DNA from 3 places in the Kineococcus auxinigenes genome. Region 3 is predicted to be linked to each of the others. Evidence: riboswitches for the same ligand, from Rfam matches in the RefSeq annotation. Region 3 holds a riboswitch; each other region holds the start of a gene.
What was found. Region 3 has a riboswitch for S-adenosylmethionine ahead of ACRYR9_RS04960 (rhodanese-like domain-containing protein). Riboswitches for the same ligand answer to the same signal wherever they lie in the genome.
Positions count from the first base shown of each region.

Region 1 (6,306 bases), on a different contig from region 3:
CGGGGTGCGGGCGAGGAGCCCGCGAGGGGCGCCACACCGCGCCGTCACCGGCGCGCGGGCCGGTGCGCCGGTCGACGGCTTCGCGCACGACGCCGGCGGCCACCGTGTCGTGGGTGTGCTCGTCGACGAGGACGAACGCGCCCATGTCCCGGTTGTGCGCGTACGGCTCCACCACCAGGTCGACGGCGGTCCGCAGGGTGACCGCACCGATGTCGTTGAGCTGCAACATCTCCGGCGTCGGCAGCTCGGCCAGCGTGCGCGGGTCCATCCGGTCGTGCAGGGCCGTGACCTCCGCGCGCACCGTGCGGGTGGTGTGCTTCAGCAGCAACCGGCGCCCCGGGGTCAGGGGTTCGGCGTGCATCCAGCACACCTGAGCCCGCACCTCGCGGGTGACGGTGGGTTCGGCGTCCGGGGCGACGAGGACGTCGCCGCGGCCCACGTCGAGCTCGTCGGCCAGTTCCACCGCCACCGACAGCGGCGGCACCGCGACCTCGCGGCCGTCGTCGAGGGTGTCCACGGCGGTGACGCGGGTGCGGGAACCGGAGGGCAGCACGACGACCTCGTCCCCGGCGCGCAGCGTGCCCGCGGCCACCCGGCCGGTGTAGCTGCGTCGTCGGCCGGCGACGGGCCGGGAGACCCACTGCACCGGCAGGCGCAGCCGTCCCACGCCGAAGTCCGGCGGCAGGACCTCCACGGCGTCCAGGTGCTCCAGCAGTGTCGGCCCGTCGTACCAGGGGGTGTTCGCCGAGCGGTTCGCGACGTTGTCGCCGTGCTTGGCGGCCACCGGCACCACGAGCATCCGCACGCCGAGCCGGTCGGCGACCTCGCGCAGCTCCTCGCGCACCGAGGAGAACCTGGAGCGGTCGAAGTCGACGAGGTCCATCTTGTTCACCACCGCCACCAGGTGCGGCACGCCCAGCAGCGTCGCGATCCTCGCGTGCCGGCGGGTCTGGTCCAGCACCCCGGCGCGCACGTCCACCAGGAGCATGGCGAGGTGGGCGTTGGAGGTCCCCGTCACCATGTTGCGGGTGTACCGCTCGTGCCCGGGGGTGTCGGCCAGCACGTAGTTCCGCCGCGGGGTGGAGAAGAACCGGTACGCCACGTCGATGGTGATGCCCTGCTCGCGCTCGGCGCGCAGGCCGTCCGACAGCGCCGCCAGGTCCGGGCCCCCGGGGCCGTCGACGGCGGCGAGGTGGTCGGTGGGCAGGCTCCCGGTGTCCAGCAGCAGCCGGCCGATCAGGGTGGACTTGCCGTCGTCGACCGAGCCGGCCGTGGACATCCGCAGCAGTTCCCGCATCAGAAGTACCCCTCGCGCTTGCGGTCCTCCATCGCGGCGGCGGAGGTCCGGTCGTCGGCGCGGGTGGCTCCGCGCTCGGACACGGTGGCGGTGCCGATCTCCGCGATGACGGCTTCGACGTCGGTGGCGTCCGAGCGCACCGCACCGGTGACCGTGAGGTCCCCGACGGTGCGGTACCGCACCCGCAGCCGCTGCACCCGCTCACCGGGCCGGGCCGGCGTGATGCCCGAGACGGCCAGCAGCATCCCGTCGCGCTCGACGACGTCGCGCTCGTGCGCGAAGTAGATGCTCGGCAGCTCCAGGCCCTCCGCGGCGATGTAGCGCCACACGTCCAGCTCGGTCCAGTTGCTCAGCGGGAACACCCGGACCTGCTCGCCGCGGTGGATGCGCCCGTTGTACAGCGACCACGGTTCCGGGCGCTGGTTGCGCGGGTCCCACTGGCCGGCGGCGTCGCGGACGCTGAACACGCGCTCCTTGGCGCGCGCGCGCTCCTCGTCGCGGCGCGCCCCGCCGAACGCCGCGTCGAACCGGCCCTCGGCCAGCGCGTCGAGCAGGGTCCGCGTCTGCAGGCGGTTGCGCGAGGAACCCGGTCCGTCGTCGCGGGACCGGCCGGCGTCGATGCTGGCCTGCACCGAGGCGACCACGAGGCGGTGCCCGCCCTGGCGCACGCGCCGGTCGCGGAAGTCGATCACCTCGTCGAAGTTGTGCCCGGTGTCGACGTGCATCACCGGGAACGGCACCGGGGAGGGGCGGAACGCCTTCTCCGCCAGGCGCAGCAGCACGATGGAGTCCTTGCCGCCGGAGAACAGCAGCACCGGGTTCTCGAACTCCGCGGCGACCTCGCGGACGATGTGGACGGCCTCGGCCTCCAAGGCCCGCAGGTCGTCCACGCGGGCGGGGTCGGCGCTGCCCGCCGCGGTGCGCGCGGCCGGCACGACGGCCGTCGTCGGCGCGCTCACAGGTGGATCCCGCACTCGGTCTTGCCGGTGCCGGCCCAGCGGCCGGCGCGCGGGTCCTCGCCCGGTGCCACCGCGCGCGTGCACGGCTTGCAGCCGATGGAGGGGTACCCGCTGGTCAGCAGCGGGTTGACCGGGACGGCATTCGCGGTGGCGTAGTCGACGAGCTCGTCGAACGTCCAGGCCGCCAGGGGGTTGAGCTTGACCAGCCCGTGCCGCTCGTCGAACTGCACCAGGGGCGTACCGGCCCGGGTCGGGGCCTCCTCGCGGCGCACGCCCGTCACCCACGCCTCGTACCCGCCCAGGGCGGCGGCCAGCGGTTCCACCTTGCGCAGCCGGCAGCACGTGCCGGGGTCGCGCTCGTGCAGGCGGGGGCCGAACTCGGCGTCCTGCTCGGCGACGGTCTGCCGGGGCAGGACGTCCACGACGCGCACCGGCAGCGCGAACTCCACCTCGTCGCGCGTGCCGCGGGTCTCGGCGAAGTGGTAGCCGGTGTCCAGGAAAAGCACGTCCACGCCCGGTGCGAACCGGGACACCAGGTGCGGCAGGACGGCGTCGGCCATGCTGCACGCCACGGCCAGGGTCCCGGGGAAGGTGGCCGCCGCCCAGGCGGCGACCTCCTCGGCGCCCGCCCCGGTGAGCTCCGTCGCCCCGCGCTCGGCCAGCGACCGCAGTTCCTCGCGGCCCCGGCGCGCACGGGGCGCGGGGACGGTGGTCGTCGTGGTCTCGCTCATCGCAGAGCCTCCTCGTCGCTGCGGTGGGCCCAGGCCGCGAACGTCTCGCGCGGCTCCCGGGTCTCGAGGTAGCGCCGCACCAGGCGCTCGACGTACTCGGGCAGGGCGGTGGCCGTCACCTTCAGGCCGCGCACGGTGCGGCCGACACCGGGTTCGGCGCGGTCGGCCGAGGCCAGCCCGCCGCCGAGGTGGACCTGGAACCCGGCGACCTGCTCGCCGTGCTCGTCCTGCACCAGCTGGCCCTTCAGGCCGATGTCGGCGGTCTGGACGCGGGCGCAGGAGTTCGGGCACCCGTTGACGTGCAGCGTGATCGGGGTGTCGATCTCCACCCCGGCCAGGCGGCGCTCCAGCTCCTCGATCGCGCGCGTCGCGGTGTCCTTGGTCTCCACGATCGCCAGCTTGCAGAACTCGATGCCCGTGCAGGCGATCGTGGTGCGCCGGAAAGGCGAGGGGTGCGCGGTCAGGCCGAGGACCTCGGCGCGGGCCGTGAACTCCTCGACGCGTGCGGGGTCGACGTCCAGGACGACGACCTTCTGGTGCGGGGTGAAGCGCACACGACCCGAGCCCGCCGCCTCCGCCGCGTCGGCCAGCTCGCGCAGCACCGTGCCGCTGACCCGCCCGACGGTGGGGGACAGGCCGACGTAGCACCGGCCGTCCTTCTGCTCGTGCACGCCCACGTGGTCGCCGCGACCGGAGGGGGCCGGCGGCGGCGGGCCGTCGGGCAGCGCCCGGTCCAGGTACTCCGTCTCCAGCACCTGCCGGAACCGCTCGGCGCCCCAGTCGGCCACCAGGTACTTCAACCGCGCCTTGTTGCGCAGCCGGCGGTAGCCGTAGTCCCGGAAGACCCTGACCACGCCCTGCCAGACCTCCGCGGCCCGCTCGGGGGGCACGAACGCTCCGAGGCGCTGGGCGAGGTGCGCGCTCGTCGACAGCCCGCCGCCCACCCACAGGTCGTACCCCGCGCCGAGCTCCGGGTGCACCACGCCCACCAGGGAGATGTCGTTGATCTCGTGCACGACGTCCTGGCTGGGGTGACCGGTGACGGCGGTCTTGAACTTGCGCGGCAGGTTCGCCAGTTCCGGGTCGCCGATGAAGCGTTCCACGATCTCCGTGATCACCGGGGTGGGGTCGATGACCTCGTCGCGGGCGATGCCCGCGACCGGGCTGCCGAGCACCACGCGCGGGGTGTCCCCGCACGCCTCGGTCGTCTGCAGCCCCACGGCCTCGAGCCGCCGCCAGATCTCCGGGACGTCCTCGATGCGCACCCAGTGCAGCTGCACGTTCTGCCGGTCGGTGATGTCGGCCGTGTCGCGGGCGAACTCGGTGGAGATGCCAGCCACGACGCGCAGCTGCTCGGTCGTCAGCGCACCGCCGTCGATCCGCACGCGCAGCATGAAGAACTCGTCGGACAGCTCCTGGGCGGACAGCTGCGCGGTGCGCCCGCCGTCGATGCCGGGACGCCGCTGGGTGTACAGCCCCCACCACCGGAACCGCCCGTTGAGATCGTCCGGCGCGATGGAGGAGAAACCCCCGGGCGCGTACAGGTTCTCGATGCGCTCGCGGACGTTCAGCCCCCCGTCGGCCGCCTTGACCTCCTCGTTGTGGTTCAGGGGCGCGGTGCCGTCGACGCGCCACTGGCCGTTGCCACCGGGGCGTGGTGCGCGCGGTGCGCGGCGGGGGGCCGGCGGGGCGGCCTGCTCGAGGGGGGCGGTGCTGGCGTCGGGTGTCATGGAACCTCACGGGAGAGACGGGTCCTCCTCGTGAGGAGGCCCTCAGCTGGTGGGGTGCAGCGAGCGACCGGAACGGCACGCGTAGGCGCTCTGCAGCCGCATGAGGTCGACGTACCGGCGCGAGACGAGGCGCACGGCAGAGGGCTGGACCACGTGACCACGGTAGGGCACGAGCGCACGAACTCCAACACGGTCCCGTCGATCAGCGTGGCGCCGGCGGGCGGACCGGGGAAACCGCCCGGTTACCGCCGGTGCCGCGAGGTGTTGACCGCCTGCCGGGGTTCGTCTACCGTCAGTGGCGGTCACGAGTACCAGCGTCAAGCCCCGGCTCGCTGGTCGGCAACCCTCCTGTCGCGGCGGGGTGCTCCGGGTGAGGACCTGGCCGGTCGCCGTTCGGCGTCCGGCAAGCGCGGACCTGCGGGTCCACGGACGTACGGACGGCTCCTCTCGTGCACAAGTTCGCCCTGCTCGCCCTGGTCGGCCTGCTGGCCCAGCTCGTCGACGGCTCCCTCGGCATGGCCTACGGCGTCACCTCCACGACCCTGCTGCTGGTCGTGGGAGCGAGCCCCGCCGCCGCGTCTGCCACCGTCCACCTCGCGGAGATCGGCACCACGCTGGCCTCCGGGGCCGCGCACTGGCGCTTCGGCAACGTCGACTGGCGCGTCGTGGTGCGCGTCGGCGTGCCCGGCGCGGTCGGGGCCTTCCTGGGGGCGACGGTCCTGTCGTCGCTGCCCACGGACGTCGCCGCACCGGTGATCAGCGCCGTGCTGCTGCTGCTGGGGGTGTACGTGCTGCTGCGCTCCGCGGTGGCGCGCTTCGACGAGCGGTCCCTGCACCGGCCGCTGCGGCGGCGCTTCCTGGCGCCGCTGGGGTTGTTCGCCGGGTTCGTCGACGCGACCGGCGGTGGTGGATGGGGCCCCGTGGGCACCCCCGCCCTGCTGGCCTCCGGCCGGCTGGAGGCGCGCAAGGTCATCGGCTCGGTGGACACCAGCGAGTTCCTCGTCGCGGTGGCCGCCAGCGCGGGGTTCCTCGTGGGGCTCGGCTCGCAGGGCATCGCCTGGACGTGGGTGCTCGCGCTGCTGCTCGGAGGCCTGGTCGCCGCGCCCATCGCCGCCTGGCTGGTGCGCTACGCCCCGCCGCACGTGCTGGGCTCGGCCGTCGGCGCCGTCATCGTCCTGACGAACTCGCGGACCCTGCTGCGCAGCGACGCCGTCGGCGCCCCCGACCCGGTCCGCTGGGTCGTCTACGCGCTGATCCTCGCCGCCGGCGCGCTCGCCGTGGCCCACTCGGTGCGCCGGCACCGCCGCACCGCCCGAACGCTCACCACCACCGACAACGAGAGGAGCAGCGCGCAGTGACGTACGTCATCGCACAGCCCTGCGTGGACCTCAAGGACAAGGCCTGCATCGAGGAGTGCCCGGTCGACTGCATCTACGAGGGTGAGCGCTCGCTGTACATCCAGCCCGACGAGTGCGTCGACTGCGGCGCCTGCGAGCCGGTGTGCCCGGTGGAGGCGATCTACTACGAGGACGACGTGCCCGAGCAGTGGTCGGCGTTCACCGCGGCCAACGTCGAGTTCTTCGAGACCG
Region 1 is NZ_JBKBCT010000101.1:3,717-10,022, reverse strand. It holds partial or broken gene ACRYR9_RS18535 (GTP-binding protein) at 1-1,297, opposite strand, end outside; gene cysD (sulfate adenylyltransferase subunit CysD) at 1,297-2,232, opposite strand; gene ACRYR9_RS18525 (phosphoadenylyl-sulfate reductase) at 2,253-2,987, opposite strand; gene ACRYR9_RS18520 (nitrite/sulfite reductase) at 2,984-4,717, opposite strand; SAM riboswitch class IV at 5,018-5,133, shown strand; gene ACRYR9_RS18515 (sulfite exporter TauE/SafE family protein) at 5,167-6,075, shown strand; gene fdxA (ferredoxin) at 6,072-6,306, shown strand, end outside.
Region 1: linked by a shared signal. The riboswitch ahead of ACRYR9_RS18515 (sulfite exporter TauE/SafE family protein) and the one ahead of ACRYR9_RS04960 (rhodanese-like domain-containing protein) in region 3 are both predicted to bind S-adenosylmethionine.

Region 2 (12,238 bases), on a different contig from region 3:
ACGACGCGAACGCGCTGCTGCCGGTGCCGGGGGAGGCGCGCCCGGACCTGACGGTCGTGCTCGTCAACGACGACGGCGGCGGCATCTTCGAGACCCTCGAGCACGCCTCCTCGGTCTCGCGCAGCACCTTCGAGCGGGTCGTGGCGACCCCGCACGGGGTGGACGTGGCCGCGCTGTGCGCCGCGTGGGGGGTGCCGCACGAGCGTCCCGCCACGCCCGCGGCGGCGGCGTCGGCGATCGCCGCGCGCCCGGAGGGGCTGCGCGTGGTGGAGCTGCGGGTGCCGCGCGGCGAGGTCGCCGGGCGTGCCCGCCGGGTCGCCGAGGCGGTGCGGGCGGCGGTCGCCGCGGGCTGAGGGGAGCTGCGCGCCGGTTGTCCCCGGCGCTGGCCCCGCCTACCCTCCCGTTGCGTCAGAGGTCGCTCTCCGTGGTGACCGCGCGACGCACCGGGGGAGCGGCATGGCCACGTCGGAGACCACGCCGGACGGCGCGGGGGTGGTGGCGGGCGCGCCCGCCCAGCGGCTGGGCTGGGCGGACGCGGCCAAGGGCGCGGCCATCGCGCTCGTCGTGCTGACCCACGCGACGATGTTCCTGCAGGAGGCGGGGTACGCCACCGCGCCCTGGCAGTCGCTGAACAACCTGCTCGCCGGGGCGCGCATGCCCCTGTTCTTCGCGGTCTCCGGCCTGTTCGCCTCCTCGGCGTCGAGGGGGTCGTGGCGCGGGGTGCTGCTCCGGCGCGTCCTGCCCAGCGCGTGGCTGTTCTGCCTCTGGCTGGTGCTGACCACGGCGTTCTTCGCCACGGGCGCCTGGGTGGAGGCCGGCCAGCCCGCCGGTGCCGGTGAGCTCGCCGTCGCCCTGGTGCGCCCGCACACCGAGCTCTGGTACCTGTACGCCCTCGCCGTCTACGCCCTCGTGGCCCGTGCGCTGCGCCCGGTGCCGCCGGGGGTCCAGCTGGCCGCCGCGGCCGCGCTGTCGGTGACCACCAGCGCCGGCCTCACCGCCACCGGCAGCTGGGCCTGGGACGACGTGGCGGCCCACCTCGTCTTCTTCCTCGCGGGCCTGCACGGCCGCCGGGTGCTGGCCTCCGTCGCCGAGCGCTCCGGTCCGGGGCGCACCGCGGCGCTGCTGGCGGCGTTCGCGGTGGTGGGCGGTGCCGTCGGCCTCCTCGACCTGCACCTGGTGCCGGGCCTGCCGCTGCTGCGCGGGGCCCTGGGCGTGCTGGCGGCGGTGGCCGCCTGCGCCCTGCTGGTGCGCCGGTGGCCGCGCACCCCGCTGCGCGCGCTGGGCCGCGCCACCCTGCCGGTGTACCTGACGCACGTGCTGCTCATCGCGGCGCTGACCACGGTGCTGGAGGTGCTGGCGCCGCCGGCGCTGCCGCTGCCGGTGCGCCTGGTGCTGCCGGCCGTCGTCACCGCGGTGGTCGTGCTCGCCGGGGTGGCGGCGCGCCGTCCCCTGGCCCGGGTGCCCGGGCTGCTGGCCCCGCCGGCCGCCCTCACCGCCCGCTGAGGCGCTCGGCGCCCGGTCGCGACGGGGTCGCGGTGGCCGCCTGAGAGGATGGGACCGTGACTGCCGACGGGCGTGAGCTGGCCGACCTGACGAAGCGCCCGCGCCAGGTGTCGGCGATGTTCGACGACGTCGCCGGCCGCTACGACGTCACCAACGACGTGCTCTCCGCCGGCCAGGACCGGCTCTGGCGGCGCGCGGTGGTGCGGGCGGTGGACGCCCGGCCCGGCGAGCGGGTGCTGGACCTCGCGGCCGGCACCGGCACCTCCAGCGAGCCGTTCGCCGACCGCGGCGTGCGGGTGGTGCCGTGCGACTTCTCCCTCGGGATGGTGCGCACCGGCAAGCTGCGCCGCCCGGACCTGCCGTTCACGGCGGGCGACGCCACCCGGCTGCCGTTCGCCGACGGCGTCTTCGACGCGGTGACGATCTCCTTCGGCCTGCGCAACGTCGTGGACGTCGACCGCGCCCTGCGCGAGATGGCGCGGGTGGTGCGCCCGGGCGGGCGGCTGGTGGTGTGCGAGTTCTCCACCCCGCCGAACCCGCTGCTGCGCCGCGCGTACGGCGCCTACCTGCACCACGGGCTGCCCCGGGTGGCGAAGCTGGTGAGCTCGCACGGCGAGGCCTACGGCTACCTCATGGAGTCCATCGAGGCCTGGCCGGACCAGCGGGCGCTGGCGGCGCGGGTGGGGGCGGCCGGCTGGGAGCGCGTGCAGTGGCAGGACCTGTCCGCCGGCATCGTCGCGCTGCACCGGGCCGTGCGGTCGGCGGCCTGAGCCCCGGGAACTACACTCGAAGGGCTCGTGAAGGTTTTCACGAGCGACGACGACGGAGGACCAGGTGGCGGTCGAGACCGGTGGCGCACCCCGCGCCGCCCAGCCCGCGGGCGCGGCGTCGCACGACGCCGACGTCCTCGTCGTGGGCGCCGGCCCCGCCGGTTCCACGCTGGCCCGGTACCTGGCGCGCGCGGGCCGGCGCGTGCTGGTGCTGGAGAAGAGCGCCTTCCCGCGCGAGAAGGTCTGCGGCGACGGGCTGACCCCGCGCGCCAGCCGCGAGGTGGAGCTGCTGGGCCTGCCCACGCCCGCCGAGGACGGCTGGGTCCGCAACCGCGGCCTGCGCCTGCTGGGCGGCGGCGTGCGGCTGCAGGTGCCGTGGCCGGAGCTGAACGACTTCCCCCCCTACGGGCTGGTGCACACCCGTTCCCGCTTCGACCAGGCGCTGGCCGAGCACGCCCGCGCCGGCGGCGCCACCGTCCTGGAGCGCACCTCCGTCACCGCCCCCGTGGTGGACGAGCGCACCGGCCACGTCGTGGGCGTGCGCGCGCGCCCGGTGGACGACAGGGGCCGCCGGGCCGGCGAGGAGCGCGTCTTCCGCGCCCCCGTGGTCGTGGCCGCCGACGGGGTGGGCAGCCGGCTGGCGCTGTCCATGGGCCTGCACCGCCGCGACGACCGCCCCCTGGGCGTGGCGGTGCGCACCTACTTCCGCAGCCCCCGCCACGACGACGACTGGCTGGAGAGCTGGCTGGAGCTGCGCGAGCCGGGCGCCCGACCGCACGAGCTGCTGCCCGGCTACGGCTGGGTGTTCGGCGTCGGCGACGGCACCAGCAACGTCGGGCTCGGCGTGCTCAAGGCCGACGCCGGCTCGGGCGACGTGGACTACCGCGACCTGCTGCGCCGCTGGCTGTCGTCCATGCCGCCGGAGTGGCGCTTCGACCCCGAGCACCAGGTGGGCGAGGTGCGCGGGGCGGCGCTGCCGATGGCGTTCAACCGCACCCCGCACTACACGCGCGGCCTGCTGCTGGTCGGCGACGCCGGCGGCATGGTGAACCCGTTCAACGGCGAGGGCATCGCGTACGCGATGCAGTCGGCGCGCCTGGCGGCGGAGGTCGTGGACGGCGCGCTGGACGCCCCGGACGCGCGCGCCCGCGAGCGCGCGCTGCACGGCTACCCGGCGGCGGTTCGCGCGGAGCTGGGCGGGTACTACACGCTGGGGCGCGTGTTCGTCTCCCTGATCGGCCACCCGGAAGTCATGCGCGCGGCCACGCGCTTCGGGCTCCCGCGCCCCGGGATCATGAAGCTGGTGGTCAAGCTGCTGGCCAACCTCGCCGACCCGACGTCGAAGGACGCCACCGACCGCGTCGTCGTGGCGCTGCAGCGGCTGGCTCCCGCCGCGTGAGGGACCGGGCGTGAGGAGCGAGGCGTGAGGAGCGACGTGACCACCACCAGGACGAGCACCGGCCTGCCGACGGCGGACCCCGCGCTGCTGGCCGCGCTGCGCGAGGGGCTGGAGGTCGTCGAGGAGCGCCTGCGCGAGGCCGTGGGCAACGCCGACCCGCTGGCCGACGCGGCGTCCCGGCACCTCGTCGAGGCGGGCGGCAAGCGGGTGCGGCCGATGCTGACGCTGCTGGGCGCGCACTTCGGCGACCCCGGCCGCGCGGAGGTGGTGGACGCCGCCGTGGTGGTGGAGCTGACCCACCTGGCCTCGCTCTACCACGACGACGTCATGGACTCCGCCCCCACGCGGCGCGGCGCCCCGGCCGCGCACCACGTGTGGGGCAACAACGTGGCGATCCTCACCGGCGACCTGCTCTTCGCGCGCGCCTCGAACGTCGTGGCGGGCCTGGGCCCGGAGGCGGTGCGGGTGCAGGCGCAGACGTTCGAGCGGCTGTGCCTGGGGCAGCTGCACGAGACGGTGGGCCCGCGCCCCGGCCAGGACGCCGTGGCCCACTACCTGGACGTCCTCAGCGACAAGACCGCCTCCCTGATCGCCACCGCGGGCCGCTTCGGCGCCCAGTTCGGCGGGGCGGCGCCGGAGGTCGTGCGGGCCATGGTCCGCTACGGCGAGGACGTGGGGGTGGCGTTCCAGCTCGCCGACGACGTCCTCGACCTGACCAGCGACGTGGGCGACTCCGGCAAGCGGCCGGGCACCGACCTGCGCGAGGGGGTCCCGACCCTGCCGGTGCTGCTGGCCCGCCGGGCCGCCGCCGACGGCGACGCCCCCGCGGGGCGCGTGGTGGCGCTGCTGGACTCGGGGGGCCTGGCCGACGACGCCGTGCTGGCCGAGGCCGTCGAGGCGCTGCGCGCGCACCCGGTGACCGCGGCGGCGCGGGCCGCGGCGCGGGAGTGGGCCGGGCGCGCCACGGCGCACCTGGCCGACGTGCCGGACGGCGCGGCCCGCCGGGCGCTGGAGACGTACGCGGCCACGGTCGCCGACCGGGTCGGCTGACCCCTCGCCCGTGCGCACGGCCCCGCCCGTGCCCCCGTGCTCGCGGTGGGTCACGCGGGCGGGGCTGGACGGGTGGTCCGTGCGCGTGCGGGTCCGCCGGGTGCGCGCGCTGCGCCACGATCGGCGCCCGTGCCCCCCCGCCACCGCGCTCCCGGCCCCGCCCGCCGCCTCCCCGCCGTCCGCGCCGGGCACCTGCTCCTGGTCGCGGCGCTGACGTGCAGCGCCGCCGCGGTGCTGCTGGGTCTGTCCGGGACGCGCCCGGCCGCCGTGGCGGTGGCGGCGGCCGGGCTCGCCCTCGCGCTGGGCGGCGCGCTGGGCGGGCGGGTCCAGGTCCTGCTCAGACGCGGAAGCGGCCGACCAGCCCGCTGAGCTCCTCGGCGCGCCGGTGCACGTCGTCGGTGGCCGCGCGGGTCTGCGCGACGCCGGTGGCGGTCGCGCCGGCCGCGCCGCTGATGTCGCGGATGCCCTCGGCGATCGCCCCGGAGCCCGCCGCGGCGTCGCCGACGCCGCGGCTCATCTCCTGGGTGGTGGCCGCCTGCTGCTCCACGGCCGAGGCGATGGTCGTCTGGTGGGCGTTGACCTCGCCGATGACCTCGCCGATGCCCTCGATGGCGCGCACGGCCTCGCGGGTGTCGTCCTGGATGGTGGCGACGCGGCGGGCGATGTCCTCGGTGGCGCGGGCGGTCTGCTGGGCCAGTTCCTTGACCTCGCCGGCGACGACGGCGAAGCCCTTGCCGGACTCCCCGGCGCGGGCGGCCTCGATGGTGGCGTTCAGGGCCAGCAGGTTCGTCTGCTCGGCGATGGCGGTGATGGCCTTGACGACGTCGCCGATGCGCTCGGAGGAGCCGCCCAGGCGGGCGACGGTCTCGCCGGCGCGCTCGGCCAGGTCCCCGGCGCGGGCGGCCACGGACGTGGCCTCGGCGGCGCCGCCGGCGATGTCGCGGATCGCGGCCTGCATCTCGGCGGCGCCCCGGGAGACGTCGCCGACGCTGGCCGAGACGGTGGCGGCGGTGCCCGCGGCGCCCTCGGCGACGCGCGCGGTGCGCTCGGCGGCCTCCTCGATGCGCGCGCTGCTCGCCGTCAGCGACGACGTGGCCGACGACAGCGCCGCGGCGGAGGAGGCGATGGCGGTGACGGTCCCGCGCACGCCGGTGCGGGCGCGCTCGAGCGCCGCAGCCATGCGGCCGACCTCGTCGGCGCTGCGCACCGGTGCGGCGACGGTCAGGTCGCCGTCGGCCATGGCCTCCAGCGAGGCCGACACCTCCCGCAGCGGCCCGACGACGGAGCGCACGACGAGCGCCCCCAGGGCGCCGGCCACCGCCAGGCCGACGGCCAAGGCGGTCAGGACCGCGACGCGCGCGCTGCTCGCGGTGCGCGCGGTGGACTCCGCGCGCTCGCGGGCCAGCGAGTCCTCGGCGGCCTCCACGACGTCCAGGGCGTCGGCGGCGGTGCTGACCAGCGGCTGGGCGACGTCGGCGGAGGCGCGCGCCCAGCCGGCGCGGTCGCCGGCGTCCGACAGCGGCAGCAGCTGCTCGTCGCGCACGGTGCGCCACTGCGCCCAGGCGTCGGTGAAGGTGCGCCACGACGCGGCGTCGACGAGGGGACCGGCCTCGTACCGCTCGGCCCAGGTGTCCAGCTCGGCGTCCGACTCGACGATCTTCTCCGCGACCTCGGCCTTGCCCGCGGCGTCGGGTGCGGCGGCGTGCTGGGCGACGAGCATCCGGGTCTTGATCTCCTCCTGGTGCACCCGGCCCAGGGCGGTCTTGTCCACCACGGTGTCGCTGTGCAGGGCCTCGGCCTGCTCCGCCGTGCTGGACAGGGCGGCCAGTGAGCCGGCGCCGATGCCGGTCGCCACGAGCGCGAGCGCCCCCAGCGCGGTCAGGACCTTCGTGCGCACGCTGCGGTCGGCGAAGGGGCGGGCGGGTGCGGCGGCGCTGCTCGACATGGGTCCGTCCTCAGGACTGGTGACCGGTTCCTCCGGGTCCCCTCCCCATCGGCGCCGCGCCGGTACCGCTTGAGGGCGCGGCGGGCGCCCGCCGGCGGTGCTGGGCGCGCACGGCGTCGACGGTGAGCAGCGCCAGCGCCGCCCACACCAGCGCGAAGCCCGCCCAGCGCGAGGCGGGCATCGACTCGCCCAGCACCAGCGCCGCGAGGAACTGCAGCACCGGGGTGCAGTACTGCAGCAGCCCGATCGTGGTCAGCGGCACCCGCCCGGCGGCGAGGGCGAACAGCAGCAGCGGCGCGAGCGTGGTGGGCCCGGACAGCACCGTCAGCGCGACGTGGTCGGCGCCGCCGGCGGTGAACGTGGAGCGCCCCTGCACCCCGATCCACACCAGCGCCGCCACGGCGGGCAGCACGAGCACGCCGGTCTCCACGGTCAGGCCGGTCAGCGGGTCGACGCCGGCGCCGGAGCGCGCCAGCCGGTTCTTCAGCAGCCCGTAGGTGGCGAAGGACGCCGCGAGCACCAGCGCCATCCACGGCAGCCGGCCCAGGTCGGCGGTGATGACGGCCACGGCCGCGGCGCCCACGGCGACGGCCGCCCACTGCGCGCGCCGCAGCCGCTCGCGCAGCACGAGCACGCCCAGCAGCACCGTCACCAGCGGGTTGACGAAGTAGCCCAGCGACGCCTCCAGGACGTTGCCGGTGGTCACGGCCAGCCCGTACACGCCCCAGTTCGCGGCGATGGCGACGGCGGCCACCGCCAGCAGCCGCAGCTGGGCGGGGGTGCGCAGCACCCGCAGCACCGCGGGCCAGCGGCGCAGCACCGTCAGCAGGAGCACCGACAGGGCCAGCGACCACACCACCCGCTGGGCCAGCAGCTCCAGCGCGCCGGTGGGCAGCAGGGCGTGGAAGTAGAAGGGGAAAAGGCCCCAGATCACGTAGGCGCCGGCGCCGGCGAGGACCCCGGCGCGCGCGGGACGGGCGGGGGCGGGCGCGGCGGGGGGCGCGCTGGGCTGCTGCACACCGCGCATGCTGCCGTCCAGGGCGCCCACCCCGTGCCGTTAGGCTTGCCTGAGCAGTCCCAGCCGACGTCGAGACGAAGGACACCGAGACCCAGTGAGCACCCAGCGTCCGCTGCGCGTGGCCGTCGTCGGAGCCGGACCGGCGGGCATCTACGCCTCGGACATCCTCTCCAAGGCCGACCTGTCCGCGACCGGCTTCGACGGCGTGAGCATCGACCTGATCGAGCGCCTGCCGGCGCCGTTCGGCCTGGTCCGCTACGGCGTGGCCCCCGACCACCCGCGCATCAAGCAGATCGTCGTCGCGCTGGAGAAGGTCCTGGGCCGCGGCGACATCCGCCTGCTGACCAACGTGGACTTCGGGACCGACCTCACCCTGGAGGAGGTCCGGCGCCACTACGACGCCGTGGTGTTCTCCACCGGCTCCATCGAGGACGCGCCGATGGCCCTCCCCGGCGTGGACCTGCCGGAGAGCCACGGCGCCGCCGACTTCGTCTCCTGGTACGACGGCCACCCGGACTACCCGCGCGAGTGGCCGCTGCAGGCCTCCAGCGTCGCCGTCCTGGGCGCCGGCAACGTCGCCCTCGACGTGGCGCGCATGCTCGCCAAGCACGCCGACGACCTGCTGCCCACCGAGATCCCGGACAACGTCTACCAGGGGCTGAAGGCGTCGAAGGTCACCGACGTCCACGTCTTCGCCCGCCGCGGCCCGGCGCAGGCGAAGTTCTCCTCGCTGGAGCTGCGCGAGCTGGGGCACGTGCCCGACGTCGACGTCATCGTCGACCCGGAGGACTTCGAGTTCGACGAGGGCTCGATGGCCGCCATCGACGGGTCGAACCAGACCAAGCAGGTCGTCAAGACGCTGACGGACTGGACGCTGAAGGAGGGCGACGGCACCGCCTCCCGCCGCATCCACCTGCACTTCCTGCACGCGCCGGTGGAGATCGTCGGCACCGACGGCCACGTGAGCGCGCTGCGCACCGAGCGCACCCGCCTGAAGGGCGACGGCACCGTCGAGGGCACCGGCGACGTCCACACCTGGGACGTGCAGGCCGTGTACCGCGCGGTCGGCTACTTCGGCTCCCCGCTGCCGGGCGTGCCGTTCGACGAGCTCAAGGGCGTCATCTCCAACCACGAGGGCCGGGTCCTCAGCCCGGAGGGCGAGCACCTGCCCGGCGTGTACTGCACCGGCTGGATCAAGCGCGGGCCCGTGGGCCTGATCGGGCACACCAAGTCCGACGCCTCCGAGACGGTCCGCCACCTCGTCTCCGACGCGGCCGGCTTCGAGCGCGCCGCCGAGCCGGACCCGCAGGCGGTCCTCGACGCCCTGACCGCCAAGGGCGTGGAGGTGCTCACCTGGAACGACTGGGAGGTCCTGGACGCCTACGAGCGCGAGCTGGGCCGGCCCCACGGGCGCGAGCGCGTCAAGGTCGTCTCCCGCGAGGACATGATCCGCTACTCGCGCCAGGTGCTGGCCGAGGCCGCCGCCCACCGGGAGGCCTGAGTGCGCGTCGTCGTCTGCGTCAAGCACGTCCCCGACATCCAGTCGGCGCGCTCCTTCCGCGAGGACGGCCTGCTCGCCCGCGGCGGTGAGGACGACACCCTCAACGAGCTGGACGAGGACGCCCTGGAGGCGGCGCTGCGCCTGGTGGAGGCGCAGCCGGCCGCCGAGGGCGCCGAGCCGCACGAGGTCGTCGTGCTCACCGCCGGGCCCGCCGCGGCCGTGGAGGCCCTGCGCCGCGGCCTGGCGATGGGCGCCACCAGCGCGGTGCACGTGCGCGACGACGCCGTCGCCGGCTCGGACGCGATCGCCACCGCCCGGGTGCTGGCCGCGGCCGTGCGGCACCTGCACGCCGAGCGGCCCGTCGACGCGCTCGTGGCCGGCATGGCCGGCCTGGACGGGCTGACCTCCCTGGTGCCCGCGGCCCTGGCCGCGCTGCTGGAGTGGCCGCAGCTCACCCTCGCCGACGAGATCACCCTCGACGGCGGCACCGTGCGGGTGCGGCGCGAGACCTCCACGCACGTCGAGGTCCTCAGCGCCCCGGCGCCGGTGGTGCTCTCGGTCACCGACCAGGCGTTCCGCGCCCGCTTCCCCGACTTCAAGGGCATCCTCGCCGCGCGCAAGAAGCCGGTGACGGTGCTCGGGCTGGCCGAGCTCGGCGTCGACCCCGCCACCGTGGGCCTGGCCGGGTCGGCGACGCAGGTGCTCGAGGCCGCGCCGCGCCCGCAGCGCGAGGACCGGGTGCTCGTGACGGGGGGCGCCGAGACCGTCCCGGCGCTCGTGGACTACCTGGCGGAGAAGGGCTTCTCGTGAACGTGCTCGTCCTGCTCGACCACGACGGGGCGCGGCTGCGCCCCACGGCGCGCGAGCTGCTGACCCTCGCCCGCGGCCTGCCCGGCGCGCAGGTGCACGCGGTGTGGATCGGTGCGGCCCCCGGCGGGGAGACCCGTGCCGAGGCCGGCGCGCACGGTGCCGCCGTCCTGCACCACGTCCTCGTCGACGGCGCCGACGAGCACCTCACCGCCTCCGTCGCCGAGGTGCTGGAGACGGTGCGCACCGAGGTGGGCGCCCCGCTGCTGCTGGTGTCCTCCACCTTCGAGGGCAAGGAGGTCGCCGCCCGCCTCGCCGTGCGCACCGGCGCGGGCGTCGTCACCGGCGCCGGTGCCGTCGAACGCGACGCCGAGGGCCGCTTCGTGGCCGGCAAGACCGTCCTGGCCGGCACGTGGACCACCCGCTGCGCCCTCACGGGTCCGTTCGGGGTCGTGGCCGTGGCGCCCAACTCCGTGCGGGCCACGCCGCTGCCGCAGGCGCCGGAGCCGGCCGTCGTCGAGCACCGCGTCCAGGCCCCGGCGGCGGCGCGCGCCGTCACCGTCCACTCCCGCGAGCTGCGCCCGACCTCCGACCGCCCCGCGCTGGCCGAGGCGGAGGTCGTGGTCGTCGGCGGTCGCGGCGTGGAGGGCGACTTCTCGGCCGTGGAGGAGCTCGCCGACGCGCTCGGCGGCGCGGTGGGCGCCACCCGCGTGGCCACCGACGAGGGCTGGATCGGGCACGAGGCGCAGGTCGGGCAGACCGGCGTCACCATCAGCCCGCGCCTGTACGTCGGCGCGGGCGTCTCCGGCGCGGTGCACCACCGCGGCGGGATGGCCGCCTCCGCGACCGTCGTGGCCGTCAACAGCGACCCCGACGCGCCGATCTTCGAGTTCGCCGACTACGGGATCGTCGGGGACCTCACCGAGGTGCTCCCGGCGCTGAGCGCCGAGGTCCGCCGCCGCCGAGGCTGAGACCCGGCGCGGGTTTGCGGGCCGGTTCCGTCGTGCCCTAGGTTTCTCGACGACCATCCAGAGCGGCCGAGAGACCTGGCTCGACGACGCCGCAGCAACCACCCCTCGGGGAAGGTGCTTCCGCCAGGGCCGATGGGAGTCCTGGTGAGCTCTGCCCGTGTCGTCGTGCCCGCTGCCGCCGACGAGCGCGTCCTGCGCCGCCGCGCCGCGCTCGGCAGCTTCGTCGGCACCACGATCGAGTGGTACGACTACTACCTCTACGGCACGGCGGCCGCGCTGGTGTTCGCCCCGCTGTTCTTCCCGCAGGTGGGCGGCGCCGTCGGCGTCGTCGCGGCGTTCGCGACCTACGCGGTGGGTTTCGTGGCGCGCCCGCTGGGCGGCGCGGTCGCCGGTCACCTCGGGGATCGGCTGGGGCGCAAGAAGGTCCTGGTGGCGTCCCTGCTGCTCATGGGCGCCTCCACGGCCCTCATCGGCCTGCTGCCCACCTACGCGACCATCGGGATCGCCGCGCCCGTGCTGCTCGTGACCGCCCGCCTGCTGCAGGGCTTCTCCGCCGGCGGCGAGTGGGGCGGGGCGGTGCTGCTGGCGGTGGAGCACGCCCCCGAGCGGCGCAGGGGGTTGTTCGGCGCCGTGCCGCAGATGGGCTCGGCCGCGGGCATGGTCCTGGCCAGCGGGGGTTTCTGGCTGACGCGAACCCTCACCACCCCCGAGCAGTTCCTCTCCTGGGGCTGGCGGGTGCCGTTCCTGGCCAGTTCCGTGCTCGTCGTGGTCGGTCTGCTCATCCGGCTGAAGGTGACCGACTCGCCGGTGTTCTCGAACCTGCGCCGCACCGGGGCCGTCGCCCGCCGCCCGGTCGCCGACGTGCTGCGCGAGGACGCCCGCGGGGTGCTGCTGACCAGCGGCATGCGCCTGGGGCAGATCGGCGGGTACGTCCTCTACACGGTCTTCGCCCTGAACTACCTCACCGAGCACGTCCGCGAGGACGGCGCCGACGTGGGTCTGCTCGCCGTCCTGGTCGCCTCCGTGCTGAGCCTGGCCACCACCCCGCTGTGGGGACTGGCCTCGGACCGCTTCGGCCGCAGGCCCGTGTACCTGTTCGGGGCGCTGCTCACCGCGGTGTTCACCGGCCCGGCGTTCCTGCTGCTCGACACCGGCTCCACCGTGCTGATCGTCGGCGCGGTCGTCGTCGCCGTGAACCTCGGGCACGACAGCATGTACGGCGCGCAGGGGGCGTTCTTCGCCGAGCAGTTCCCCGCGCGCACCCGTTACAGCGG
Region 2 is NZ_JBKBCT010000045.1:14,393-26,630, reverse strand. It holds gene menD (2-succinyl-5-enolpyruvyl-6-hydroxy-3-cyclohexene-1-carboxylic-acid synthase) at 1-353, shown strand, start outside; gene ACRYR9_RS13115 (acyltransferase family protein) at 457-1,503, shown strand; gene ACRYR9_RS13110 (demethylmenaquinone methyltransferase) at 1,560-2,273, shown strand; gene ACRYR9_RS13105 (geranylgeranyl reductase family protein) at 2,338-3,672, shown strand; gene ACRYR9_RS13100 (polyprenyl synthetase family protein) at 3,697-4,722, shown strand; gene ACRYR9_RS13095 (hypothetical protein) at 4,852-5,091, shown strand; gene ACRYR9_RS13090 (methyl-accepting chemotaxis protein) at 5,060-6,667, opposite strand; gene rarD (EamA family transporter RarD) at 6,678-7,694, opposite strand; gene ACRYR9_RS13080 (FAD-dependent oxidoreductase) at 7,780-9,186, shown strand; gene ACRYR9_RS13075 (electron transfer flavoprotein subunit beta/FixA family protein) at 9,187-9,996, shown strand; gene ACRYR9_RS13070 (electron transfer flavoprotein subunit alpha/FixB family protein) at 9,993-10,964, shown strand; SAM riboswitch class I at 11,015-11,103, shown strand; gene ACRYR9_RS13065 (MFS transporter) at 11,109-12,238, shown strand, end outside.
Region 2: linked by a shared signal. The riboswitch ahead of ACRYR9_RS13065 (MFS transporter) and the one ahead of ACRYR9_RS04960 (rhodanese-like domain-containing protein) in region 3 are both predicted to bind S-adenosylmethionine.

Region 3 (12,238 bases):
GCGCCGCGAAGGTCAGGAACTCCGCGGACTGCCCGGAGCTGCACGCCAGCGCGCCCAGGCCGCCCTCCAGGGAGGCCATCCGCTCCTCCAGCGCCGCGACGGTGGGGTTGGAGATGCGGCTGTAGATGTTGCCGTACTTCTGCAGGGCGAAGAGGTTGGCCGCGTCGGCGGCGTCCTCGAACACGAAGCTGGTGGTCTGGAAGATCGGCACGGCCCGCGCGCCCGTCGTCGGCTCCGGCACCGCGCCGGCGTGCACGGCGCGGGTGCGGAAGCCCCAGGCCCGGTCGCTGCCGCCGCCGGGTGCGCGCTCGCCCCGCTGCTCGTCACTGCTCACGGGGGTCGATCCTGCCACCCGCGCGCGCGGCCGGCGTCGGCTCGGGCCTGTCGGCGCCCGCGCCTAGACTCCGGCGCGTGCCAGGTCTCATCCACCCCGACGACCTGCGCGCGGTCAAGGAGCGCGTCCGCATCGACGAGGTGGTCGCCGAGCAGGTGACGCTGCGCCCCGGCGGCGTGGGGTCCTTCAAGGGGCTGTGCCCCTTCCACGACGAGCGCACCCCCAGCTTCACCGTCCGCCCGGCCGTGGGCCGCTGGCACTGCTTCGGCTGCGGCGAGGGCGGTGACGCCATCGAGTTCGTCCGGCGCATCGACGGCACCACGTTCACCGAGGCCGTCGAGCGCCTGGCCGAGCGCGCCGGCGTGCAGCTGCGCTACGTCGACGACGGCGGCCGCCCCGGCAAGCGCCCGGCCGGGGCGCAGGGGGCCGGCCAGCGCCAGCGGCTGCTGGAGGCGCACCGCGCGGCCGAGGCGTTCTACGCCGGGCAGCTGGAGCAGCCCGGCCCCGCCGAGACCGCCCGCCGCTTCCTGGCCGAGCGCGGCTTCAGCCGCGAGGCCGCCGCCCGCTTCGGGGTCGGCTTCGCGCCCGCCGGCGGCGAGGCGCTGCTGCGCCACCTGCGCGCGGCGGGCTTCACCGAGGAGGAGCTGACCACCTCCGGCCTGGCCGGGCAGGGGCAGCGCGGGCTGTACGACCGCTTCCGCGGCCGCCTGGTCTGGCCCATCCGCGACGTCAGCGGCCACACCGTCGCCTTCGGCGCGCGCCGCCTCTTCGACGACGACCGCATCGACGCCAAGTACCTCAACTCGCCCGAGACCCCGGTCTACAAGAAGTCCCAGGCCCTGTACGGCCTGGACCTCGCCAAGCGCGACATCGCCCGCACCAAGCAGGTCGTCGTGGTGGAGGGCTACACCGACGTGATGGCCTGCCACCTGGCGGGCGTGACCACCGCGGTCGCCACGTGCGGCACCGCGTTCGGCGAGGAGCACGCCCGCATCGTCCAGCGCATGCTCGGCGACGCGGCCGGCTCCGCGGAGGTCGTCTTCACCTTCGACGGCGACGCGGCGGGGCAGAAGGCCGCGCTGCGGGCCTTCGAGCTGGAGGAGCGCTTCACCGCGCAGACGTACGTGGCGGTCGAGCCGTCCGGTCAGGACCCGTGCGACCTGCGCCTGTCCTCCGGCGACGCCGCGGTGGCGGCCCTGGTGGCCGGCCGGGTGCCGCTGTTCGAGTTCGCGATCCGCTCGACCATCTCCCGCTTCGACCTCGGCAGCGAGGCGGGCCGGCTGGCGGCCCTGGACGCCGCCGCACCGATCGTCGCGGGCATCCGCGACAGCGGCCTGCGCCAGCGCTACGCGGTGAACCTGGACCGGTGGACGGGTTTCCTCGACGAGCGCTTCGTGCTGGACCGGGTGCGCCGCCACGCCGGCGGCCGCGCGGGGCGCAGCGGGCGCGAGAGCAGGAGCGCCGAGCCCGCCCCCGCGCCGCCGCCGGCCCCCGCGGTGAACGACGCCGTCGTGCAGCTGGAGCGGTGGGTCCTGGCGAGCGTGCTGCAGGCCCCGTGGGTGGTCGCGGAGGACTTCACCGGCCTGGCCGCGGACACCTTCAGCGCGCCGGGGCACCGCGCCGTGCACGACGCCGTCACCGCTGCCGGGGGTCCGCTGGAGGCGCCGCAGGGCCCCGGCTGGGTCGAGGCGGTGCTGCAGTACGCCGACGGCCCGGTGGCCGGGCTCGTGCAGGAGCTCGCCGTGGCCGAGCTGCCGGTCACCGACGAGGAGGGGATGGAGCGCTGGGGGCGCTCGCTGGTGGCCTCGCTGGCCGGGCAGGCGGCCACCCGTGCGGTCGCCGACGCCAAGCGCCGGCTGTGGAGCATCGACGCCTCCGCGCACCCGCAGGAGTACCAGGAGGCCTCGGCCGAGCTGTTCAGGCTGGAGGCGGCGCGCCGGGCCTGGCAGGAGCGCGCCCAGGGGGCCTGATGGTCGCGCCCGGGCCCTCGCGCGCGGTGCGGCCCGGGCGCAGGCACCCGGTCGCGGCTGGTACGGTTGACGTGCTGTCGCCGGGGGTTCACCCGGTGGTGGTCCCGCATAGCTCAATTGGCAGAGCAGCCGGCTGTTAACCGGCAGGTTGTTGGTTCGAGTCCAACTGCGGGAGCGTTCTGGAGGGGGCCTGCGCGTGCAGGCCCCCTTCGTCGTCCCCGGGGATGGGGGGTGCTCGTGCGCGCACGTCGCTCCGGTGCCTCGGCGGCGATCCTCGTGCCGCTGCTGGTCCTGGTGCTGGCGCTCGCGCTGTGGCGGGCCCTGACCGGCGGCGCCGCGCAGCCGGAGCAGCGGTCCGCCACCGGTGGCGCGGCCGAGGCGCTGGCCGGCCTGCCGGTGCGCGAGGCCGCCCCCTCCGCCGGTTACCAGCGCACCCGCTTCGGCTCCAGCTGGGTCGACGTCGACGACAACGGCTGCCGCACCCGCGACGACGTCCTGCTGCGCGACCTGGACGACGTCCGCCTCGCGCAGGACGGCTGCACCGTCCTGTCCGGCACGCTGCAGGACCCGTACTCCGGCGAGGAGATCGCCTTCCGGCGCGGCGAGGACACCAGCGCCGAGGTGCAGATCGACCACGTCGTGGCGCTGGCGGCCGCCTGGCGCACCGGCGCGCAGGCGTTCACCGAGGACGAGCGGGTCCGCTTCGCCAACGACCCCCTGGAGCTGCTGGCCGTGGACGGCTCGCTGAACGGGGCCAAGGGTGACGACGACGCCTCGCAGTGGCTGCCGCCCGAGGGGGAGTGCGAGTACGTCGCGCGGCAGGTCGCCGTCAAGAGCGCCTGGGGGTTGTGGGTGACGCCCGCCGAGCACGGCGCGATGGCCGGCGTCCTGGCCGGCTGCCCCGGGCAGGAACTGCCCGCGTCCTGACCCGGGGGAGCGTGCCCCGGGCACGGGCCGCGATGCCCTAGGCTGGCCGGACCATCCAGAGCGGCCGAGAGACCTGGCTCGACGACGCCGCAGCAACCCCCCTCGGGAGGGTGCTCATGCCAGGACCGATGGAGGCTTCGTGAGCTACGCCGGCGACCTCACCCCGCGTGAGGCGTTCGAACTGCTGCGTGACGACGGCGACGCCGTCCTCGTGGACGTCCGCACCGAGGCGGAGTGGACGTACGTCGGGGTGCCCGACGCAGCCGCGTTGCGCAGACCACCGGTCTTCGCCTCCTGGCTGCCCGTGGAGGAGGACGCGCCCGGGGCGCGGTTCCTGGCGGAGCTGGAGCGGGCCGGCGTCGGGCCGGGCCACCGCGACCCGGTGGTGTTCCTGTGCCGCTCCGGCAAGCGCTCCGTGGGCGCGGCCACCGCCGCCACCGCGGCGGGCATCGGCCCCAGCTACAACGTCCTGGACGGTTTCGAGGGCGACCTCGACGAGCACGGCCACCGCGGCGGCGCCGGCTGGCGCGCGCAGGGCCTGCCGTGGAGGCAGTCGTGACCGATCGGCAGCCGAACCCCTGGCGCCCCGACACCACCGCCGTGCGCGGTGGCCTGTCCCGCTCGGGGTTCGAGGAGACCTCCGAGGCGATGTACCTCACCTCCGGTTACGTCTACGACTCCGCCGCCGCAGCGGAGGCGGCGTTCACCGGTGAGGTCGACCGCTACGTCTACTCCCGCTACGGCAACCCGACGGTGTCGGTGTTCACCGAGCGGTTGCGGCTGCTGGAGGGCGCCGAGGCCTGCTACGGCCTGGCCAGCGGCATGTCCGCGGTGTTCTACGCCCTCGGCGCGCTGCTCGGCGCGGGGGACCGCGTCGTGGCCGCCCGCAGCTTGTTCGGCTCCTGCTACGTGATCCTCGACGAGATCCTGCCCCGCTGGGGCGTGACGACGGAGTTCGTCGACGGCGAGGACCTCGCGCAGTGGGAGCGGGCGCTGGCCACGCCCGCGCAGGCGGTGTTCTTCGAGACGCCGGCGAACCCCATGCAGACCCTCGTGGACGTCGAGGCGGTGACGCAGCTCGCCCACGCGGCCGGTGCGGTCGTGGTGGTGGACAACGCGTTCGCCAGCCCGGTGGGGCAGCGACCGCTGCGCTTCGGCGCGGACGTGGTCGTCTACTCCGCCACCAAGCACATCGACGGGCAGGGCCGCGTCATGGGCGGGGCCGTCCTGGGGACCACGGAGTTCATCGACGGGCGGTTCCGGGAACTGACCCGGCACACCGGCCCGACCCTGAGCCCCTTCAACGCCTGGACGCTGGCCAAGGGCCTGGAGACCCTCGGGCTGCGGGTGCGGCACTCCGCGGCCACCGCCCTGCGCATCGCCGAGCACCTCGAGGCCGCCCCGGGGATCCGCTGGGTGCGCTACCCCCTGCTGCCCTCGCACCCGCAGTTCGATCTGGCGAAGCGGCAGATGGAGCTCGGTGGGACCGTCGTCACGTTCGAGCTCGACGCGCCCGACGGCCGCGGCAAGGAACGCGCCTTCGAGGTCCTGGACCGCCTCGGCGTCATCGACATCTCCAACAACCTCGGCGACGCCAAGTCGCTGGCCACCCACCCCGCCACCACGACCCACCGCCGCCTCGGCGAGCAGGGACGCGCCGCCATCGGCCTGTCGGACGCCGTCCTGCGCCTGTCGGTGGGGCTGGAGGACCCCGAGGACCTGCTCGAGGACCTCGACCGCGCCCTGCGCCGCTGACGACCCCACCCCACGAACGGAGACCCCTTGTCCCGCAACGCCCGCCGCATCGAGGTCAGCCACGCCGGCAGCCTGCCCCGCACCCCCGAGCTCATCGCCGCGAACGAGGCGCGCCGCGTCGGGGAGGACGGGTTCACCCTGGAGCGCACGCCGGAGTTCGAGGCGCTGCTGACCGATGCCGTCGTCGACCTCGTGGCGCGCCAGCGCGACCTCGGCATCACCCTCGTCGGCGACGGCGAGTACGGCAAGGCCATGACGAGCGCCGTGGACTACGGGGCCTGGTGGTCGTACTCGTTCCAGCGCGTGGCGGGCCTGGAGGTGACCGGGGAGGACCTCTTCACCCAGCCGGTCGTGCGTTCCGAGCCGGGGAAGGTGCGGCTGACGAGCTTCCCCGACCGCCGCGACTGGAGCACGTTCAAGGACGCCTACACCGACCCCGCCTCGGGGATCATGACGGGCAAGCAGGCGACCGCGTTCCCCGCCACCACCGGCCCGCTGAGCTACGTCGGCCAGGAGGCCATCGCCTCCGACGTCGCGAACCTCGTCGCCGGCCTGGAGGCCGCCGGCCTGGACCGCAGCCAGGGTTTCATCACGTCCCTGTCCCCGGGCAGCGGTGCGCGCATCTCCAACCGCCACTACGCCACCGAGGAGGAGCACATCTGGGCGTGGGCGGAGGTGATGCGCGAGGAGTACCGCGCCGTCGTCGACGCCGGGCTGGTCCTGCAGATCGACGACCCGTCGATCGCGGAGAACTGGGACCAGATCAACCCGGAGCCCAGCCTAGAGGACTACCGTGCGTTCACCAAGATCCGCGTGGAGGCCCTCAACCACGCCATCCGCGACCTGCCCGCCGAGCAGGTCCGGTTCCACCTGTGCTGGGGCAGCTGGCACGGCCCGCACACGACCGACATCGAGTTCAGGCACATCGCCGACCTCATGCTCGAGATCAACGCGGGTTCCTACTCCTTCGAAGCGGCCAACGCCCGCCACGAGCACGAGTGGAAGATCTGGAAGGACCTCGAGCTTCCGGCGGGCAAGAAGATCGTGCCGGGAGTCGTCGGTCACGCCACGAACGTCGTGGAGCACCCCGAGCTCGTCGCCGACCGCATCGAGCGGTTCGCCTCCGTCGTCGGCCCGGAGAACGTCATCGCCTCCACCGACTGCGGCCTCGGCGGCCGCATCCACCCGCAGATCGCCGTCGCCAAGCTCGCCGCGCTGGGCGAGGGTGCCCGCATCGCCAGCGAGCGCCTGTTCGGCTGAGGATCGCTCCCGGTGTCGCCTCGTCCCACTGCTCGGGCGGGGCGACCGGAGGAGTTCTCAGGAAACTCCACGTCACCTTCCAGGTGACCGTTACGGTGCGCCCATGAAGACTTGGAAGACCCGCGCGATCGGCGTGGCCGCCGTCATCGGGGCGGCGCTCAGCATCGCCGTCCCGGCTCAGGCCGACCCCAGAGTGGGGGGCGAGATCGGCTATGCCTACGAATACCGCTACAACGGCCCCCGTGGCTTCCTCGGCGAGCCGCTGACGCCGGAGATCCGCACGCCCAACGACAAGGGCGCCTACGTCGCCTTTCAGAACGGGTCCATCTACTGGAGCCCCTGGACCGGCGCGCACGAGGTGCACGGCGAGGTCCGCAACGGCTGGGGTCGGCTGGGCTGGGAGGGCGGCCAGTTGGGCTTTCCCACCGGCGACGAGCAGTACACCAACAGCCGCCGTGGCCGCTACCAGGAGTTCGAGGGCGGTTCCATCCTCTGGGCGCCATGGTCGGGAGCGCACGCGCTGCGGGGGGTGATCCGTGAAGCTCGGCTGTCCATGTACGACGCCGAGAACATCCTCGGCTTCCCCACCACCTCGGAAATCCGTACCCCCAATGGGCGAGGCGCCTACAACCACTTCCAGTGGGGCTCCATCTACTGGAGTCCTGGCACGGGTGCGCACCCGGTCTATGGCGCAATCCGCGATGCGTGGGCCAGTCAAGGTTGGGAGAACGGCCGACTGGGCTTCCCCACCGACGCTGAGTACATCTACGAAGAGGACTTCGTCGTCCAGCAGTTCGAGGGTGGCGTCATCGGATTCTCTCCCGGGTACGGAGCCGAGATCTTCTACGACCTGTACCTGTAGGAGTGCCGACTTAGCTGGCGGTCCTCGGAGTCCTCGATCCGACGAGGGGCGGGGCCTGTGGCCTACCTGGCGACTGGACTTGCAGCCAGCTCAAGCTTCGGCACGCCTGTCAAGGTGCTGTCCGAGATGCTCGAACACACCTTGGGGCCCTGGCGGTGGATCGCTGTGGAGACCTGTGCTCCGACGATACGCACCGCTGGGTGGATGCCTTGGGGGTGGGGCCGCCGAGGGGCCCGGTCTGCGCTCACCGAGCCAGCACCGAACAGCCTTTCCAACGCGCCCGGTAAGCTGAGGACCGTGGGAAGTGCTGCAGGTCCCTGAGCTGCAGTGATGTTCTTACAAGGGGCGGTAGCTCAGCCGGTCAGAGCAGGGAACTCATAATTCCTCGGTCGTGGGTTCGAGCCCCACCCGCCCCACACCGCGGACCTGCGATCGATCAACGCCGGCGTTGCTGCAGGTGCCGGTCGGTTGTCTCCTCGGCTGCAGTGCTCGTGTCGGCGTCTCGAGCGCAGGTGAGCGAAGGGCGCCCGGCCCGTGGAGCCGAGGTCCTCCACGCTGTCGATGTCGATGTCGATGTCGATGTCGATGTCGATGTCGCGGTCGCCGGGCGGCACGGGAGCAGGTCGTCCGCGCCTCCACTCGGTCCACGATCCTCCCGTTCGTGGTGATCGTCATGCGGCGGAGATCGGTGACCGTGCAGCTCACCAGGGCGTGCCAGCCGTCCGGGGGTCAGGTCGCACCACGTCCGGCGGTCGAGGTGCGCAGGGCCTGAGCGGTCGCTCCCAGGCGAGAGCGGACGACCTGGCAGCCCTCCCCGCTTCGAAGCAGAGGGCCGCCGGGTCGAGTCGGGCCGGTGCTCGTCGTCGGACGTGCGTCCTGAGACGCTCAGGGCTTGCGGCCCCACGTGGCCCCGTAGCACGACCCCGTGCCGAGGCGCTCGGTGATGCGCCCGCTCGTCGTGGCGACCACGCACTCGCCGGTGCTGGTGCTGGTGAGGAACAGGTACTTCCCGTCCGGTGAGTACGTGAACTTCCCGCTGGCACTCAGGGGCATCACCTGGCGGTCCCTGCCGGTGTCGGCGTCGACGGTCTCGAGGCGGGAACCTCCGCCGTACGCGATCCGCTCACCGTCCGGCCGGTACGCGGGGTGACTCCCGCCGCGAGCGATGAGCTTCGAGGCGCCCCCGCTGGCCGCGACGGTGCGAACACCGTCGGTGCTGCCGAAGGCGATCCTGCCTCCTCTGGGGTTCCAGCTGGGCGAGTAGTCCCAGGCGTCGGGCGTGTTCGTGACGTTCCGCAGGAGAGTGCCCGTCTGCGGGTTGACGATCTCGATGCCCCCGTCGCGGGAGACGGCCAGCTGCTTGCCGTCGGGGGACCAGGACGTGCCGCTGGCGGGAGCGCCGATCGCGCGAGGCGGGTGGCACGCGACCGTGTCGACGATGAAGAGCTGCTCGCCCGCCTCGTCGTCGTACCCGCTGATGGCGAGGTAGCGGCCGCTCGGCGAGAAGGACGTGCTGCCGGGCCAGGGTGCGATGTGGTGGGCGGTCCACTGCCCGCCGTCCGGCGCCCCCGACAGGCAGGGCGCCACGAGTTCGGTGCCCTGGTCGACGTAGACCTTCGGGCCGTTCGGCCCCGGTGGCTGAGCCGCCGCTGGCGTGGAGGTCAGAGCGACGGTGAGCGCCGCGCCGAGGGTGGCGAGGAGGGGCGTTTCACGGTTCTCCCTCGGTCGGTGGAGCAGCCTCGATGCTGCTGCGGACGGGTGGGTGCCGTCAGGGCCGCGGTTGCCAGGCCATGTCGCCGCAGGTCTGCATGTGCGGGTCGGGGTGCTCGGGGTCGAAGGGCACGCCCGTGCGCGAGGTGATGCGCCCGCCGGTGGTCGCGGTCACGCAGTCCCCGTCGATCGCGGACGTCAGGAAGAAGGACTTCCCGTCCGGTGACCAGGTGAAGTCGTCCGTGGCGAGCGCGGTGCGGCGAGGGTGTGCCCCGTCGGTGCCGGCGATGGTGATGCGCCCGTCCTTCACGTAAGCGAGGTGCCGTCCGTCCGGGGAGTACTCGGGGTTCCACGCCCCGGGGACGAGGAGCCTGTCGGCCGAGCCGTCCGACGCGACCGTGCGGATGCCCTCGCGCGACGAGTAGGCGATCGTCCTGCCGTCCCGGGACCACGCGGGGTCCCCGCCCAGTTCCCACAGCGGCAGGAGCCGGCGGATCTCCTCCCCGGTGCGGGGGTCGAGGATCCTCAACGACGGGCTGTCCACCGCGAGTTGCTTCCCGTCCGGGCTCCACGCGTTCCGGTACGACTGGGTGCCGATGTCCCGAGGTGGCAGGCACTCGTCGACGTTGACCACGAACAACCGTTCCGACGTGGTGAACGTCATGTAGCGGCCGGTGGGGGAGAACGAGAACCCGCTGATGTGCTCCGCGCCGTCCAGGCCGCTCCAGTCACCACCCCCGCAGGGAGCTTCGTACGTGATGCCCCACGTGTACGCCTTCGCCCCGTTCTCCCCCGGGTGCTGCGCGGCCGCTGGTGCGACGGCGGTGATCAGTGCTGCGGCTGCGACGGCGCACCCGGCAGCGATCGACTTCTTCACGGTTCCCCCTCGAACTGGTCGTGGTCCCTCGTGGCAACTGCTCGACGCAGGAGTTCCTCGACTCGTGCACCTCCCCCTCCTGGACGGGGAGGTGCACGAGGACGTGGCCACCGGAGGTGCGACGTGGCCGTGGAGCGACGGCGCGGGGCGCGCTCGTCAGGGCCTGCGGCCCCAGGCGAACACGTGGCAGCCGGAGTAGCCGAACCGTTCCACGACCCGACCGCTCGTCGTCGCCACCACGCACTCGTCGGTGACGGTGCTGCTCAGCGCGAAGCGCGTGCCGTCGGGCGAGTAGGACATGTTCATGAACGTGGAGATCGGCGTCACCGCCACGCCGCCGCCGGTGCTCGCGTCGGCGGTGGCGATCCGGCTGTCGGTGGTGCGGACGTAGGCGATGCGCTTGCCGCCCGGGTGGTAGTCCGGGTCGGTGGCGTCGCGCACGAGGACCTTCGAGGAGCCCCCCGTGGGTGCGACGGTGCGCACGACGCTCCGGCCGCCCTCCACGACGCTGTACGCGATCCGTCCACCACCGGGGTGCCAGGTCAGACCGGACTCCTCGGCGCCGGGGGTGTTCGTGAGCCGGCGGATCGTGGCGCCGGTCTGGGGGCTGATCACGTGCACGTCACCGTCGCGCGAGATCGCCAGCTGCTTGCCGTCCGGTGACCACGCCAGGTCCCCGGCCGGTGCGCCGATGGCGCGCGGCGGGTAGCAGTTCACGGTGTCGACGACGTACAGGTTGGTCCCCAGCTCCGGGTTCCACCCGCTGAAGGCGTAGTAGCGCCCCGAGGCGGAGAACGCTCCGCCTCCCTCCGGCATCTGGTCGAAGGGCGTCCAGTCGTCGTCGTGGTCGTACGGGTACCCGCCCAGGCACGGGGCGCGGAAGTCGGTGCCGTCCGAGATGGACGTGATCGGGCCGTTCGGGCCCGGGAACTGCGCGGCGGCGGGTGGTGCAGAGGCCAGCACCGCCGCGGCGGCAGCAGCACCGGCGGCGAGGGTGGTCAGGAAGCGCTTCATCGGTCTTCCCCTCTTGTCCGGGCGGCGGCACGGCACCGCCGTCCGGACGACAACGCTAGGAGCTTCCTGTGCGCTCCGTGGGGGAATGACCACTCAGCGGTGTCACCACTTCGGGGGACGTCAGCGCCAGAGCCGCCCGTGCCAGGTCAGGCCCTTGAACAGGCGCACCGAGACGCGACCGCGGGAGTCGACCGTCGTGCGCCCGAAGCGCTTGGAGAAGCTGACGCCGCGGTTCGAGGCGTTCAGCCGCACACCGCGGCCGAGCACCTTCGAGCGCCGGAAGAAGAGGCCCACGTCCCGCCAACGCCCCCGCCCCAGCCCCGGTTCCGGACGCGGCGCGCGTCAGAGCAGGTACCGGTACAGCGGCTCCGCCGCCGAGATGCGCTCGAACGACGGGGGAGCAGCGGCCATCCGCTCCAGCAGCGCCGGCAGGTCGTCGCGGGAGGGGATCTCGATGCCCACTAGCGCCGGGCCCGTCTCGCGGTTGCTGCGCTTGACGTACTCGAAGAGGGTGATGTCGTCGTCCGGCCCCAGCACCTCGTCCAGGAAGCGCCGCAGCGCCCCCGGCTCCTGCGGGAACTCCACCAGGAAGTAGTGCTTGCGACCCTCGTGGACCAGCGCGCGCTCGACGACCTCCGCGTACCGGCTGACGTCGTTGTTGCCCCCGGAGACCACGCACACCACGCTCTGCCCCGGTTCCACCCGCACCGCCCCGGCCAGCGCGGCCGTCGCCAGCGCCCCCGCGGGCTCGGCGATGACCCCGTCGCTCTGGTACATCGCCAGCATCTCCACGCAGATCGCCCCCTCGGGCACGGTGACCAGCTCCACCGGCGCCCCGGCCACCACCGCGTGCGTGACGTCCCCGACGCGGCGCACCGAGGCGCCGTCGACGAAGGAGTCCAGCCGCTCCAGGCGGACCGGGCCGCCGGCGGCCAGCGCCGCCGCCATCGACGGCGCGCCCTCCGGCTCGACCCCGACGACCCGGACCCCCGGGTGCCGCTCGCGCACCCACGTCAGCACCCCGGCGAGCAGGCCGCCACCGCCGACCGGCACGACCAGGACGTCCGGCGGTGCCTCGCCCAGCTCGGCGAGCTGCTCCAGGACCTCCACCGCGACGGTGCCCTGGCCGGTGAGGGTGCGCACGTCGTCGAACGCCGGCACGACCGTCGCCCCGGTCTCCTGCGCCTCCAGGGCTGCGGCGGCCGCGGACTCGTCGTAGGTGTCGCCGAGCACGACCGTGTGCACGAACTCCTGCCCGAGCGCGGCGATGCGGTCGCGCTTCTGGCGCGGGGTCGTGCGCGGCACGTACACGCGCCCGTGCACCCGCAGCGCGGCGCACGCGTACGCCACGCCCTGCGCGTGGTTGCCCGCGCTGGCGGTGACGACGCCGCGCTCGCGCTCGGCGGCGGTCAGCTGCGCGATGAGGTTGTACGCCCCGCGCAGCTTGTAGGAGCGCACCACCTGCAGGTCCTCGCGCTTGACGCGCACGTGTGCGCCCGTCGCCGCCGACCAGCGCGCGTTGGTCAGCA
Region 3 is NZ_JBKBCT010000009.1:10,191-22,428, reverse strand. It holds gene ACRYR9_RS04980 (O-acetylhomoserine aminocarboxypropyltransferase/cysteine synthase family protein) at 1-334, opposite strand, end outside; gene dnaG (DNA primase) at 412-2,304, shown strand; tRNA gene ACRYR9_RS04970 (tRNA-Asn) at 2,407-2,479, shown strand; gene ACRYR9_RS04965 (HNH endonuclease family protein) at 2,542-3,231, shown strand; SAM riboswitch class I at 3,280-3,366, shown strand; gene ACRYR9_RS04960 (rhodanese-like domain-containing protein) at 3,371-3,790, shown strand; gene ACRYR9_RS04955 (O-succinylhomoserine sulfhydrylase) at 3,787-4,986, shown strand; gene ACRYR9_RS04950 (cobalamin-independent methionine synthase II family protein) at 5,014-6,246, shown strand; gene ACRYR9_RS04945 (LGFP repeat-containing protein) at 6,350-7,108, shown strand; tRNA gene ACRYR9_RS04940 (tRNA-Ile) at 7,451-7,524, shown strand; gene ACRYR9_RS04935 (hypothetical protein) at 7,994-8,695, opposite strand; gene ACRYR9_RS04930 (hypothetical protein) at 8,877-9,695, opposite strand; gene ACRYR9_RS04925 (TolB family protein) at 9,852-10,709, opposite strand; gene ACRYR9_RS04920 (DUF4236 domain-containing protein) at 10,830-11,003, opposite strand; gene ilvA (threonine ammonia-lyase IlvA) at 11,052-12,238, opposite strand, start outside.